DNA from 4 places in the Pseudomonas sp. MDT1-16 genome. Region 4 is predicted to be linked to each of the others. Evidence: predicted binding sites of a transcription regulator. Region 4 holds the regulator's gene; each other region holds the start of a gene.
The links. The regulator FliA, encoded in region 4, starts transcription of late flagellar genes. The targets are predictions, from matches to a motif close to CTAAAGTTTNNNNNNNNNNNGCCGNTAA.
Positions count from the first base shown of each region.

Region 1: ACYZT3_RS14260 (methyl-accepting chemotaxis protein) is a predicted target of FliA. The motif match lies at 2,285-2,312, and genes of this name have one in related genera.
Region 2: motA (flagellar motor stator protein MotA) is a predicted target of FliA. The motif match lies at 2,353-2,380, and genes of this name have one in related genera.
Region 3: ACYZT3_RS10735 (methyl-accepting chemotaxis protein) is a predicted target of FliA. The motif match lies at 2,209-2,236, and genes of this name have one in related genera.

Region 1 covers NZ_CM142717.1:3,132,143-3,135,763, reverse strand. Annotated here, with positions in the region: gene ACYZT3_RS14280 (LysR substrate-binding domain-containing protein) at 1-539, shown strand, start outside; gene ACYZT3_RS14275 (MmcQ/YjbR family DNA-binding protein) at 536-895, shown strand; gene ACYZT3_RS14270 (DUF1294 domain-containing protein) at 892-1,320, opposite strand; gene ACYZT3_RS14265 (undecaprenyl-diphosphate phosphatase) at 1,317-2,147, opposite strand; gene ACYZT3_RS14260 (methyl-accepting chemotaxis protein) at 2,438-3,621, shown strand, end outside.
Region 2 covers NZ_CM142717.1:801,533-805,153, reverse strand. Annotated here, with positions in the region: gene motB (flagellar motor protein MotB) at 241-1,269, opposite strand; gene motA (flagellar motor stator protein MotA) at 1,433-2,284, opposite strand; gene ACYZT3_RS03575 (HDOD domain-containing protein) at 2,451-3,621, shown strand, end outside.
Region 3 covers NZ_CM142717.1:2,397,235-2,400,855, forward strand. Annotated here, with positions in the region: gene ACYZT3_RS10730 (alpha/beta family hydrolase) at 1-572, shown strand, start outside; gene ACYZT3_RS10735 (methyl-accepting chemotaxis protein) at 613-2,178, opposite strand; partial or broken gene ACYZT3_RS10740 (CPBP family intramembrane glutamate endopeptidase) at 2,282-2,365, opposite strand; gene acnA (aconitate hydratase AcnA) at 2,493-3,621, opposite strand, start outside.
Region 4 covers NZ_CM142717.1:4,425,191-4,428,811, forward strand. Annotated here, with positions in the region: gene ACYZT3_RS20300 (protein phosphatase CheZ) at 1-412, opposite strand, end outside; gene ACYZT3_RS20305 (chemotaxis response regulator CheY) at 435-806, opposite strand; gene fliA (RNA polymerase sigma factor FliA) at 974-1,714, opposite strand; gene fleN (flagellar synthesis regulator FleN) at 1,711-2,541, opposite strand; gene flhF (flagellar biosynthesis protein FlhF) at 2,658-3,621, opposite strand, start outside.

The sequences.
Region 1 (3,621 bases), 1.3 Mb from region 4:
AAGTCATGCTGCTCAATCGCCGCGTCGACCTGGTGACCGAGGGCGTCGATGTCGCGCTGCGGGTGCGTGAGTTGGGCGATGAGGATCCGCTGCTGGTCACTCGACGTTTGCGCCAGGCACAGATGGCGATGGTCGCCAGCCCCGCGTTCTTGCACGGACGTGAAATCAACCACCCCGAAGACCTGAAAAACCTGCCCGTGCTCGGCGCCCTGGAAGCCGACCGCATGGTGCATATACGCATGCTCAACCAACAGGGTAAAAGCTTTGAGTTGAGCCTCGAAGCGCGATTGGGCATCGATGACTTTATCGTGCGCAAGGCCTGCACCCTCGCCGGCCAGGGTTTTACCATGCTGCCGATGATGTATTGCGAGCAGGAACTGGAAAACGGCTCGCTGGTGCAGTTGCTGCCCGATTGGTCGTTGCCTGGCGGCTGGCTGCAAGCGGTCTACCCTCATCGGCGCGGGGTGATGCCGGCCGTACGCGCCTGGCTCGACCATTTGATCGAATCATTCAATGCCTGTGGGGACCAACTGATATGAAGGCTGGACGTATGAGCGAAGAGGACGTCGTGCAATTCTGTCTCGCACTGCCGGGTGCGCGGGAAGATTACAAGTGGGGTGGCGTGCGGGTGTTTTCGATTGCGGGGAACAAGATGTTCGCCTTGCAGAATCTGCGGGGCGACTCCCTGGCCTTCAAGGTCGACAAGGACGTGTTTCTCGGTCATTGCGACCGCCCGGGAATCCGCCCGGCGCCGTATCTGGCGCGAGCTCAGTGGATCATCATGGAAACGCCCTACCCGTTGGGCCCTGAAGAGCTGCAAGGCTTGTTGCAGCGTTCCCATCAATTGGTGGTGAGCAAGTTGCCCAAGCGTACCCAGGTCGGACTGCTGCTTTAAAACAGCGCCAGCAGATTGGCCCCCATGAACAATTGATCGATCCAGAACACTTGGTGCAGCAGCACGATCACCCAGAAGATCAGCTGAAACGACACTTTGCGCGTCTTGTGCCGAAACAGCTGCTGTGCCAGCAAGGCGCCCGGCCAGCCGCCGGCGAGTTCCACCGCATGCAGCACGTTTTCCGGCGTGCGCCAATGGTCGGCACGCGCCTTGCGCTTGTCGCTCCAGTACAGAAAGAACGCCAGCACGCTGACGATCCCGTACGCCGCCAGGGGAATTACCGAAACCCCGCGCAGCCACAACGACATCGCGCCGAACAGCGGCAGCGCGCACAGCACCGCGAACACCAGCAGTTTCAGCCGTGGTTGCTGGATCTCTCCTCCAGGCTTGCGTCCGGGCTTGTTGCGCGAGCTGCCATCATTCATGGCTTAACCGCGGTCCAGTCGATCCAGCCGAACTGCCAGGTGGCCAGGATGACCAGGCCGAACGCGATGCGATACCAGGCAAACGCCGCATAGCTGTGGCTGCCGATGAACACGAGCAAGGCTCTGACGGCAATCATCGCGAAGATGAACGCCGTCACGAAACCGATCGCGAACACCGGAAAATCAGCCGGAACGAACAGGTCGCGATACTTGTAGCCTGAGTACACCGCCGCGCCGACCATGGTCGGCATCGCCAGGAAGAAAGAAAACTCGGTGGCGGTCTTGCGCGACAAGCCGAACAGCAAACCGCCAATGATCGTCGAGCCGGAGCGCGAGGTCCCGGGAATCATTGCCAGGCACTGGGCAAAACCAACTTTCAGCGCGTCTTTCCAGGTGATTTCGTCGACGGTGTGGGCATGCACTTCATGCTGACGCTTCTCAGCCCACAGCATGACGATACCGCCCACGACCAACGCCGTGGCCACGGTGATCGGGTTGAACAGATACTCGTGGATCAGATCAGCGAAAATCACCCCCAATACCACGGCTGGCAGGAAGGCGATCAGCAGGTTCGCGGTAAAGCGTCGAGCGCTCGGCTGCGTCGGCAAACCGATAACCACATCGAATATCTTGCGGCGAAACTCCCACACCACCGCCAGAATCGCCCCCAGCTGAATAATGATGTTGAACGCAATGGCCCTCTCGCCACCGAAGTTGAGCAAGTCCGCCACGATGATTTGGTGACCGGTACTGGAAATGGGCAAAAACTCCGTCAGCCCTTCTACAACGCCTAAAATCAATGCCTGCAAGGCGGTCCAAAGATCCATCAATCCCCCAAAGGCGATGCGCAAAAGCATGCCCCGTTAATAGGTGTCAGAGCGTTAACTGCGATCAGCGTAGCTGAAGTGCCGCGCGCGCAGGATCCAGACAAAACCGTAAAAATTCCGTGAAAAATCAACTTGGATTCAGGTTTTTCCGTGCGGGGCCGAAATCCTATCAGACAAGTCTGATTAACGCTGCCGCGTTATTGGACTTGGGTCGGATATGACCGATAGGCAAAGTGTGGTTGGATGCTGGCGATCATTTATTACAAGAAAAAAACCGGAGTGGCAGCGTTATGAACAGCTTGCGCAGTATGTCGATCAGCCGACGTTTGTGGCTCATCTTGATCGTGGCCGTGATGATGCTAATGACGTTGGGCGTTTTGATGCTCAAGCAGATTCACGATGACCTGTACCACGCCAAGGCTCAGAAAACCCAGCATGTGGTGCAAACCGCCAGTGGCATTCTGACCTATTACCACGACCTCGAAACCGCCGGCACGCTCACCCGCGATGCTGCGCAGAAGCAGGCACTGACAGCCGTTCGCGGTCTGCGCTATGACCAGAATGACTACTTCTGGATCAATGACCTGACGCCGGTGATGATCATGCACCCGGCCAACCCGAAGCTCGATGGCCAGAACCTCTCGGCAATCCGCGACCCGGATGGTTTTGCCTTGTTTAACGAAATGGTCGCCGTCGCCAAGAGCAAGGGTGCCGGCACGATCGACTATCGCTGGCCTAAACCGGGGGCCAGTGCGCCGGTAGAAAAAACGTCCTACGTCAAACTGTTCGAGCCTTGGGGTTGGGTGATCGGTTCGGGCGTGTACATCGATGACATGCAGGCCGAATTCTATGCCCAGGTCTGGAAGGCCTCGTTCGTGGGGCTGGTGATTGCCCTGATCATGGCGCTGCTGGTGATCCTGATTGCCCGCAGCATCGTGCGTCCACTGCAGGAAACCGTGAACGCCATGGCTAACATCGCCAGCGGCGAGAGCGACCTGACCCGCAGCCTCGACACCCATGGCCAGGATGAAGTCACGCAACTGGCACGGCACTTCAACGCCTTCACCGCCAAGCTGCGACTGGTGATCAAAGAACTGCAAGTGTCCGCCAGTGCCCTGGGCCAGTCGTCCAGCGAACTGGGCAACGACGCTGCCCAGGCCCAGCAACGCAGCCAGCAACAGTCCCAGCAAATGGAACTGGTGGCCACTGCCATCAATGAAGTGACGTATGGCGTGCACGATGTTGCGAAAAACGCCGAGCACGCCGCCAGCGAAATGCGCGATGCCGAGTCTCAGGCGCAGCAAGGTCAGGTCAATATCGATGGCAGCCTGCAACAGATCGACAAATTGTCGTCCACCATCGATCAGGCGGTGGAAGTGATTCGTACCCTGGCCGCCGAAAGCACGCAGATTGGCAGCGTCCTCGAAGTGATCCGCTCCATCGCCGAGCAAACCAACCTGCTGGCCCTCAACGC
Region 2 (3,621 bases), 2.6 Mb from region 4:
CGCTTATCCTTAAGCAAAGAGGAAATGAAGCGCGATGTCCAAACCCTCCATGGTCTGTGCACGCGAAATTGGCGGGCACGCTAACAAGGCAGGCAAAGGATAGATGTAGGACTAATCTTTAAACCCAGAAGGAAGCTTCGCTATCGAAGGTCAGCCTCTCAATGAACGACAAAATACCGATTGGTAGGATCCCCCCAACAGGCAAAAAAAAGCCGACATCGCTGTCGGCTTTTTTGTGGGTCACTGCTTCGGTGGTTCACCCGGCTTCGGTGCCGGGCTGTCGAAGAGGTTCAAGCGCTCGCGAAGCTCATGCGCTGGCAACGGCTCTTTATCCGCCGGCAACGCATTCGGATCGGCTGGCGTGGCGGGCACTTCGCCTGGGCCACCCTGCCCTTGCGTCGGCTCTGGAACCGGTTCTGCACCTTGCGAACCTTCGATGGCCCGCTGGGCTTTCTTGGTCAGCACCACGATGTCGATACGGCGATTGACCGGGTTGAACGGGTTCTCGCGATCGAACAACGCCGACGAGGCATAACCGACGACGCGTGCCACCTGCGCATCCGGATAGCTGCCGGCGATCAGCGCACGACGTGCAGCGTTGGCACGGTTGGCCGAGAGCTCCCAGTTACCAAAGTCACCGGTGCCCGTGTACGGTTTGGCATCGGTGTGGCCGCTGATGCTGATCTTGTTCGGCACCGCTTTGATGGTGTCGGCCATGGCCAGCAGGATGTCTTCGAAGTACGGCTTCAGACGGGCACTGCCAGAGTCGAACATCGGCCGGTTTTCAGCGTCCACGATCTGGATGCGCAAACCGTCCGGCGTGATCTCAAACAGAATCTGGTCTTTGAATTTCTTGAGTTGCGGGTTCTCTTCGACCTTGTTCTGCAGTTCTTGCAGCAACAGCTCGAGACGTTCCTTCTCGACCTGCTCGGCCATCCCTTCAACCTGCTCGGCGTCGATGGTCACCTTGTCCGGCTGCGGCTGGGATTTCACCTCGGGGTTGAGGGTGTTTTCCGGCGCCAGGGTCGGCGTGCCGCCCAAGTCGATGATGTACGGCGTGCCGCTTTCGGAAAAACCGACCGGGTCCTTGAAGTAACCGGCGATGGCGATCTTCTGCTCAGGTGTTGCGGTGGACAGCAGCCACAGCACCAGAAAGAACGCCATCATCGCCGTCGCGAAGTCCGCGAAGGCGATTTTCCAGGCGCCCCCGTGATGCCCGCCGGCGATGCGCTTGACGCGCTTGATAATTATCGGCTGGTTATTTTCCATGATCTAAGTGCCCTGTCTCACAAATACTGTTCCTTTTTGGCGGTGTCTGTTGTCGCCATACTGCGTTGCCGCTCCTCGCCATAGCCGGCTATGACTCGTCGCGGCGCCTTGTCTGGCAACAACAGCCACTCGCCAAAAAGGAACGTATTTGCAAGACAGGACACTAGCGACCGCGAACCGCTTGTTCCAGCTCAGCAAAGCTAGGACGGTGCGCCGGGTACAGAACCTTGCGGCCAAACTCTACCGCCAGCGATGGCGGCATGCCGGAAGCGGAAGCGACCAGCGAGGCCTTGATGGCTTCGTAGACGTTCAGCTCTTCCTTGGCATCGTGGGCCAGGGAATGGGCCAGCGGACCGAAGAAACCGTACGCCGCGAGAATACCGAAGAAGGTACCGACAAGTGCCGCACCCACGTGCAGACCGATGGATTTCTGGTCGCCTTCGCCCAGGGAGGCCATGGTCACCACGATACCGAGTACCGCCGCGACAATGCCGAAACCGGGCATGGCGTCGGCGATGCCGTTCACCGCGTGAGACGGATGCTCGAGGTCTTCCTTGAGGCTATAGAGTTCCATGTCGAACAGGCCTTCCAGCTCATGGGGAGCCATGTTGCCGGAGGACATAATGCGCAGGTAATCGCAGATGAACGCAGTCATGCGTTCGTCTTTTAGCACGGTCGGGTACTTGGCGAAGATCGGGCTCGCGGCAGCATCTTCGATGTCGCCTTCAATGGCCATCATGCCTTCGCGGCGGCTCTTGTTGAGGATCTCGTAAATCAGGCCAAGCACTTCAAGATAGAAGGTGTGGTTGAAACGCGAACTGAACATGCTCAAGGATTTCTTGAGCACGTGCATGGTCATGTAACTAGGGTTGGCCTGGAGGAATGCGCCAAGGGCCGCGCCACCGATAATCAACACCTCGAAAGGCTGAATAAGGGCGGCAATTTTGCCATGGGAGAGCACGTATCCGCCGAGCACGCTCGCGAATACGACGATGATGCCGATTAATTTAGCCATAGGTAGGAGAGCACTTACTGAGTCGGGTTCAAGGTCATATTCGGAAGTTAAAAAATCTCTTCTTCTACTTATCGGCAAAACTGCGCCAGACTATAGCCAGTTCAGGCGAAAAGCCAATTTGGCCCGATCCGGGCATAGGTAATGCAGACGATGATCGCGTCCAACCATGGCTAACGAAACGAACGTTCCAACTCCAAAACCGACCACTCTTGAAGGCTGGGTCAAGCTTCTCGATGGCGTGCGCCTGCCCGTTCCGCAAGCCAGTCACGACCGTGTCTGCAAGGCCATCGCCAACAGTCGCAGCTCCCTGCGCGATATCGCGGAACTGATACAGGACAGCCCGGCGCTGGCCTTGAGCGTGATTCGCGAAGCCAACCGCCACACCCATGGCAGCATGACCGAGCCCGCAGAAAACCTTGAGGTGGCAATCAATCGCCTCGGTTTGAAGCGCACCGAAGAGCTGCTCGCCCGCCTGCCCGCCGAACCTCAGTCCGATATCCCGGTTGCCCTGCGTCAGTTGCAGCTGATCAGCCAGCACGCGACTCAACAGGCCAACGGTTTTTTTGCCAGTCGCCTGGCCCGGCTGTGGCAGGACATTCACTGGGGCAGCCTGCTGTTTCTCTCGCCGCTGTGGCCGATGGCGTTGACCCATCCGCAGCTGCTCGAAGAATGGGAGCTGCGGGTCATCCATAAAGGCGAGTCGGCGCACAAAGTCGAGAAGCAATTGTTCGGCGCACGCCTGCTGGAAATCTGTCTGGCGCTCGTGGACATCTGGCGCCTGCCGATCTGGGTGCAGCAGGGTTATCGGCTGTTGCTCAACGAGCAGCGTGAGCTGGTGAAAGTGCTGCGCATCGCGCGTGACAGTGATCATCCACTGCGCCAGCAGAACCGCCTCGATGACGATCCGACCCTGCGCCGCTGGCTCAATCAACCGGCCAATACGGTGCTGCTGGCCAACGGTCTGGCGCTGTCGGCACAACACGCCTGGGACAGCCCTCACAGTGAACGCTGGCAATACCTGACCAGCCTTTACCTGCAAATGCCAATGGACGAAGTGCAGCAGCAGTTGCACCAACAGGCCGCCAACAGCGCCCGCCATCACGCCATGCCAGACCTTTGGCACCCGGCCGTGTCGCTGATCTGGCCGTGGGGGATGAACCGCGTGCACGCAGGCTTGCTGCCAGCCCCGGCGCCGACTGCCGAAGACCTGACGAAATGGCGCAGACAGTGTGCCGAGTTGCTGGTCGAGCCGAGTCGCTTCACCAATGCCATGCACTTGACCACCTCTGCCCGGGACGCTTTGGTCGCGTGCGGCATGCGTCGGGTGATGATCCTGA
Region 3 (3,621 bases), 2.0 Mb from region 4:
TGATTCTGGCTCACGGTGCCGGTGCACCGATGGACAGTGGCTGGATGAACGACGTGGCTGCGCGCCTTGCTGCTCAAGGCGTCAATGTGCTGCGCTTCGAGTTTCCCTACATGGCACAACGGCGCATCGATGGTGGAAAACGTCCACCGAACCCTGCGCCAAAGTTGCTGGAGTGCTGGCGTGAGGTGTATGCCGTGGTGCGACGCCATGTCGCTGGACGTCTGGCCATTGGCGGCAAGTCCATGGGCGGGCGGATGGCGAGTTTACTGGCCGATGAGTTAGGGGTGGATGGGTTGGTGTGTCTGGGTTATCCGTTTTATGCGGTGGGCAAACCGGAGAAACCTCGGGTCGAGCATCTGGCCGCGCTCAAGACACCGACGTTGATAGTGCAGGGTGAGCGGGATGCGCTGGGGAATCGTGAGGCCGTCGAGGCTTATACGTTGGCACCGAGTATCGAGGTGTTCTGGCTGGTGGCGGGGGATCATGACTTGAAGCCGTTGAAGGCTTCGGGGTTTACGCATGAGCAGCATTTGGAAGCTGCGGCGCAAAAGGTAGCTGATTTCCTTGGTTAAGCGATCGTTCCCACGCTCTGCGTGGGAACGATCAGGACGATCAGCGGTTAAACCGCTCCACCAACGAATACTGAGTATTCGCCGTCTTCGTCAGCTCTTCACTCAACAACGCCGAGTGTTGAGCCTGTTCCGACGTCTGATCCGCCAGTTGCGAGATGTTGCTGATGTTGCGGCTGATTTCTTCGGCGACAGCGCTTTGCTCTTCGGTTGCGGCGGCAATCTGGGTAGTCATGTCGGTGATGTTGGCCACCGCTTCGCTGATCCCCACCAGTGCCTGGTCCGCTTCCAGTACCCGCGCCACACCTTCTTCGGCCTGGCGATGCCCGGCTTCCATGGTTTGCACCGCGGTGCTGGCGGTTTGCTGGAGCTTGGCGATCAGCGCGTGGATCTGCCCGGTGGATTCGCTGGTGCGTTGCGCCAGTTGACGGACTTCGTCGGCAACCACCGCAAACCCACGCCCCATCTCGCCGGCACGGGCCGCTTCGATGGCGGCGTTCAAGGCCAGCAGGTTGGTCTGGTCGGCGATGCCTTTGATCACATCGACCACGCCACCGATTTCGTCGCTGTCCTTGGCCAGTTGGTTCACGGTCATACCGGTTTCACCGACCACCACCGACAGACGCTGGATGGCTTCGCGAGTTTCCCCGGCGATGTCGCGGCCGCGACCGGTGAGGCGATTGGCTTCCTGGGTGGCGTCGGCAGTGCGTTGCACGTGGCTGGCGACTTCTTGAGTGGTAGCCGCCATCTGGTTGACGGCGGTGGCCACTTGCTCGGTTTCGACGCGCTGGCGTTCCAGGCCGGTGGAGCTTTTGTGCGCCAGGGTGTCGGACTGTTTCGCTTGCTCGGTCAGGTGCTCGGCGGTGTCCTGCAGACGGGTCAGGCAGGTTTTCAGGCGGGCTTCCTGGCTGAGGATCGACATCTCCAGACGTGCTTGAGCGCCACGGCTGTCGGTGTACATCTGCGCGATCAGCGGGTCGGAGGTCGTCTGTCCGGCCAGTTGCAGCAGACGCTTGAGGCCGCGCTGTTGCCAGCTCAAACCCAGCAAGCCCAATGGCACAGAGAGACCGGCGGCCAACGCAAAACCCCATTGGGAGTTGAGCGACGCACCGATCATGAAGCTCAGTTGGCTGACCAGAATGAACGGCAGCCAGTCCTGCAGCACCGGCAGCCATTTGTCTGTTGAAGGAATCGCCGACTTGCCCTGGTTGATGCGTTGGTAGAGTGCTTCGGCACGCTGGATCTGTTCGGCGGTGGGTTTGATTCGCACCGACTCGTAACCGACCACCTGGTTGCCGTCGAAAACCGGTGTGACGTAGGCGTTAACCCAGTAGTGATCACCGGTTTTGCAGCGATTCTTGACGATGCCCATCCATGGCAAGCCTTGTTTCAGTGTGCCCCACATGTGCGCGAACACCGCGGCCGGAACGTCAGGGTGACGGACCAGGTTATGCGGCGCACGGATCAGCTCTTCACGAGAAAACCCGCTGATCTCGACGAACGCATCGTTGCAGTAGGTGATCACGCCTTTGGCATCGGTGGTGGAAATCAACCGTTGCTGAGCCGGGAAGGTCCGTTCGCGTTGTGTATTGGGTTGGTTGTTACGCATGGCAGTTTCAATCCGCAAGGCTTTGACTGGTTGTCGGCGCTGTCAGGAATTAGTTGAAATTTTTTTTCAGTAATCAGCATTGCGTCGCAAAACGGCCATTGCGTCAGCCGGCGAGCATCGGATAGGTGAACAGGCCGAAGTGCAGCAAGTTCGAGCCGAAATGGGTGGCGATGGCGGCCGCCAACCCAGCACGACAGTGATCCCGGCCCACCAGCCGAGTCGGCCGCAGATCAGTGGATGTTGCGAGGGGGGCGATTATAAGCAGCACACAAACAAAAACACCGCCCGAAGGCGGTGTCTGTGTCAGCAGGCTGTTACGAGGCAATCAACTGCCGCAACACGTAATGCAAAATCCCCCCTGATTTGAAGTACTCCACCTCGTTAAGGGTATCGATCCGGCACAGCACCTCGATTTTCTCGCGGCTGCCGTCTTCACGGGTGATCACCAGCGTCAGGTTCATCCGCGGTGTCAGCTCGACGCCTGTCAAACCCAGAATATCCAGCGTCTCCTTGCCGGTCAGGTTCAGGCTCTTGCGGTTTTGATCCAGCTTGAACTGCAAGGGCAACACGCCCATGCCCACCAGATTGGAACGGTGAATCCGTTCGAAACTTTCGGCAATGACCGCTTTCACACCCAGCAGATTGGTGCCCTTGGCCGCCCAGTCGCGGCTCGAACCGGTGCCGTATTCTTGCCCGGCAATCACCACCAGCGGCGTGCCTGAGGCTTGATAAAGCATGGCCGCGTCGTAGATCGGTATTTTCTCCCCGGTGGGCATGTAGATCGTATTGCCGCCTTCTTCGCCGCCGAGCATCTCGTTACGGATGCGGATGTTGGCAAAGGTGCCGCGCATCATCACTTCATGATTGCCGCGACGCGAGCCGTAGGAGTTGAAGTCCCGCGGTTCTACGCCTTTCTCGCGCAGGTAATGGCCCGCCGGGCTGTCAGCCTTGATGTTACCGGCCGGGGAGATGTGGTCGGTCGTCACCGAGTCGCCGAGCAGCGCGAGGACCTTTGCACCGACGACGTCTTTGACCACCGGCGCCGGGCCACCGATGTCATTGAAAAATGGCGGGTGCTGGATGTAAGTCGAATCGTCTTGCCAGACATAGGTCGCCGCTTGCGGCACTTCAATCGCCTGCCACTGCTCGTCGCCGGCAAACACTTCGGCGTATTCCTTGTGGAACATCGCGGTGTTGACCTGGTTCACCGCGTCGGCGATCTCTTGGGTGCTTGGCCAGATGTCCCGCAGAAAAACCAGATTGCCCTCTTTGTCGGTACCCAAAGGCTCGCTGCTGATGTCGATGCGCACCGTGCCGACCAGCGCGTAAGCAACGACCAGCGGTGGGGAGGCCAGCCAGTTGGTTTTCACCAGAGGATGCACGCGACCTTCGAAGTTGCGGTTGCCCGACAGCACCGAGGCGACGGTCAGGTCGGCTGCCTGA
Region 4 (3,621 bases):
CCCCGACTTCCCGACGCATGAACCGTCCCCAGTCGGTGCTCAAGGCCTGGGCTTCATCGCTCAGGCCGTTGACCAGCGGCGTGGCGTTCTCCACCAGGTCCATGGTGCGGTTGGCCGCGGCCTCGGTCAGCTTGACCACATAGCCCAGACGCTCGGTGGCGTCCGTGATCTGCGACACTTCCTCGGCTTGCGGCATGTTCGGGTCAATCTGGAAATTGACGATCGCGCTATGCAGCTCGCGAGTGAGCTTGCCCACTTCCTGGTACAGGCCGCGGTCACGGGTCTGGTTGAGCTCATGGATCAGTTGCACGGCGTCGCCGAACCTGCCTTTTTCAAGGCTTTCGACCAGTTCGACAGCGTGTTTTTTCAGGGTCGACTCGAAATCGCCCTGTGAAGATTCGTTATGCTCCATAGCTCCCCCGTGGCGCAGTTTCTTAACCGATGCGTTCGAAAATCTTTTCGATTTTTTCTTTCAACGCCTGGGCCGTAAAGGGTTTGACCACATAGCCGTTAACACCGGCCTGGGCTGCCTCGATGATCTGCTCGCGCTTGGCCTCAGCGGTCACCATCAGCACCGGCAGGTGCTTGAGCTTTTCATCGGCGCGCACGTGGCGCAGCAGATCGATACCGGTCATGCCGGGCATGTTCCAGTCCGTTACCAGAAAGTCGATGCTCCCGCTGTTGAGGACCGGAATGGCAGTGGTGCCATCATCGGCCTCGACCGTGTTGGTGAACCCAAGGTCACGCAACAGGTTTTTTATGATCCGCCGCATCGTTGAGAAGTCATCAACGATGAGGATTTTCATGTTCTTGTTCAATTCGACCTCCAAGCAGTCTTAAACGCGCCCAGCACCTGGACACGCCATTTCAATCAATCCGGCAAAGCACTCAATGACTGTCTGGAGCACAACAGATCGGGACTCGTGCGGTTCAACACCCCACCAGCCACGTTCGCAGTGTCCCCACACTGCCTTCAGCGCGCTCGCCACTCCCCCAAACGCCCCCGCAAACGGGCCGCGCACTGGCTGTGTAACTGGCTGACCCGAGACTCGCTGACCCCCAGGACCTCACCGATTTCCTTGAGATTCAACTCTTCGTCGTAGTACAGCGCCAACACCAGTCGCTCACGCTCCGGCAAATTGGCAATCGCGTCCGCCAGTGCCATCTGGAAGCGTTCATCTTCCAGATCGCGCGACGGTTCGAGATGAGCACTGGCGCCATCCTCGTGCAACCCTTCGTGTTCGCCGTCCTGCAACAGATCGTCGAAACTGAATAACCGGCTGCCCAGGGTGTCGTTCAAAATCCCGTAATAATCGTCGAGACTCAATTGGAGTTCGGCCGCAACCTCGTGATCTTTAGCGTCACGACCGGTTTTAGCTTCAATCGAGCGAATGGCGTCGCTGACCATCCGGGTATTGCGGTGGACCGAACGTGGCGCCCAGTCCCCCTTGCGCACTTCATCGAGCATCGCGCCGCGGATTCGAATGCCCGCGTACGTCTCGAAGCTCGCGCCTTTGCTGGCGTCGTATTTGGTCGACACTTCAAGCAGGCCGATCATCCCGGCCTGGATCAGGTCTTCGACCTGGACACTGGCCGGCAGACGCGCCAGCAAGTGGTAGGCAATGCGTTTAACCAGTGGCGCGTAACGCTCGATCAGCTCGTACTGCGCGTCACGTGCCGACTTCTTGTAGAGGTTGTAGCCGCTGGCTGTCATAGCACCGGTCCTGCCGTTTGTTGCACGAGGCGCTCGACGAAAAACTCCAGGTGCCCACGCGGGTTGGCAGGCAACGGCCAGGTATCGACCTTCTGTGCAATGGCCTTGAACGCCAGGGAGCACTTGGAACGCGGGAAGGCTTCATAGACGGCGCGCTGCTTCTGCACGGCCTTGCGCACGCTTTCGTCGTAAGGCACCGCGCCGACGTATTGTAAGGCGACGTCGAGGAAGCGATCCGTGACCTTGGTCAACTTGGCGAACAGGTTGCGACCTTCCTGCGGGCTCTGGGCCATGTTGGCCAGGACGCGGAAACGGTTCATGCCGTAATCGCGGTTTAGCAGTTTGATCAGTGCGTAGGCATCAGTGATCGAGGTCGGCTCGTCACAGACCACCAGCAAGACTTCTTGCGCTGCGCGAACGAAACTGACTACCGACTCACCAATGCCCGCAGCGGTGTCGATCACCAATACGTCGAGGTTGTCGCCGATATCGCTGAACGCCTGGATCAGGCCGGCGTGTTGGGCCGGGCTCAGATGAACCATGCTCTGTGTACCGGACGCGGCCGGGACGATGCGGATGCCGCCAGGGCCTTGCAACAATACGTCGCGCAGCTCGCAGCGGCCTTCGATCACGTCGGCCAACGTACGTTTGGGTGTCAGTCCCAGCAGGACGTCGACGTTCGCCAGCCCCAGATCGGCGTCCAGCAGCATGACGCGCCGGCCGAGTTCAGCTAGAGCCAGGGACAAGTTCACTGACACGTTAGTTTTCCCGACGCCACCTTTGCCGCCGGTCACCGCGATCACCTGTACGGGATGCATGCTGCCCATGAATTTTCTTTACCTTGTCTTACTTAGACGGAGGCCACATTACTGGCTGCGCGTTCACAAAATGAACAATGCATGGCAGACCATCGATGTAGGTACAAAAACAGTTCATTAATACCTCAGCCGACCTGCTTGGTCGGGCTGTGGTAAATATCAGCGAACATGTCAGCCATGGCTTCTTCGCTGGGTTCTTCTTGCATTTGCACGCTGACGGCGCGACTGACCAACTGATGACGACGCGGCAGATGCAAATCATCCGGAATCCGCGGGCCATCGGTCAGGTAGGCCACCGGCAATTCATGACTGATGGCCAGGCTCAACACCTCGCCCAGACTTGCCGTTTCATCCAGTTTAGTCAGGATGCAGCCAGCGAGCCCACAACGCTTGTAACTGTGATAAGCGGCCGTTAGAACCTGTTTCTGGCTGGTGGTTGCCAACACCAGATAATTTTTCGATTTGATCCCACGACCGGCCAGGCTTTCGAGCTGCATGCGCAGTGCCGGATCGCTGGCCTGGAGGCCCGCGGTATCGATCAGCACCACGCGTTTGCGCAGCAAGGGCTCCAGCGCCTGCACCAGCGACTGACCCGGATCGACGTGAGTCACCGACACATTGAGGATCCGGCCGAGGGTCTTGAGCTGCTCCTGAGCGCCAATACGGTAGCTGTCCATGCTCACCAACGCGATATTCTGCGCGCCGTACTTGAGCACGTAGCGGGCAGCGAGCTTGGCCAGCGTGGTGGTCTTGCCCATGCCGGCAGGGCCGACCATGGCAATCACACCGCCCTCTTCCAGCGGCTCGACTTCCGGTGTGGCGATCATCCGCGCCAGGTGCGCCAGCAACATGCGCCAGGCCTGACGAGGTTCTTCAATATCGGTAATCAGCGCCAGCAAATCGCGCGACAACGGGCCGGACAGGCCGATGCGTTGCAGGCGACGCCAAAGATTGGCCTGGGCCGGACGGCTGCCTTGCAGCTGATTCCAGGCCAGGGAGCCGAGTTGCACTTCCATCAGTTCGCGCAAGCTGTTGAGTTCGAAACGCATCGAGTCGAACGCCCGCGGGTCCACACCACCGGAGGCTGGC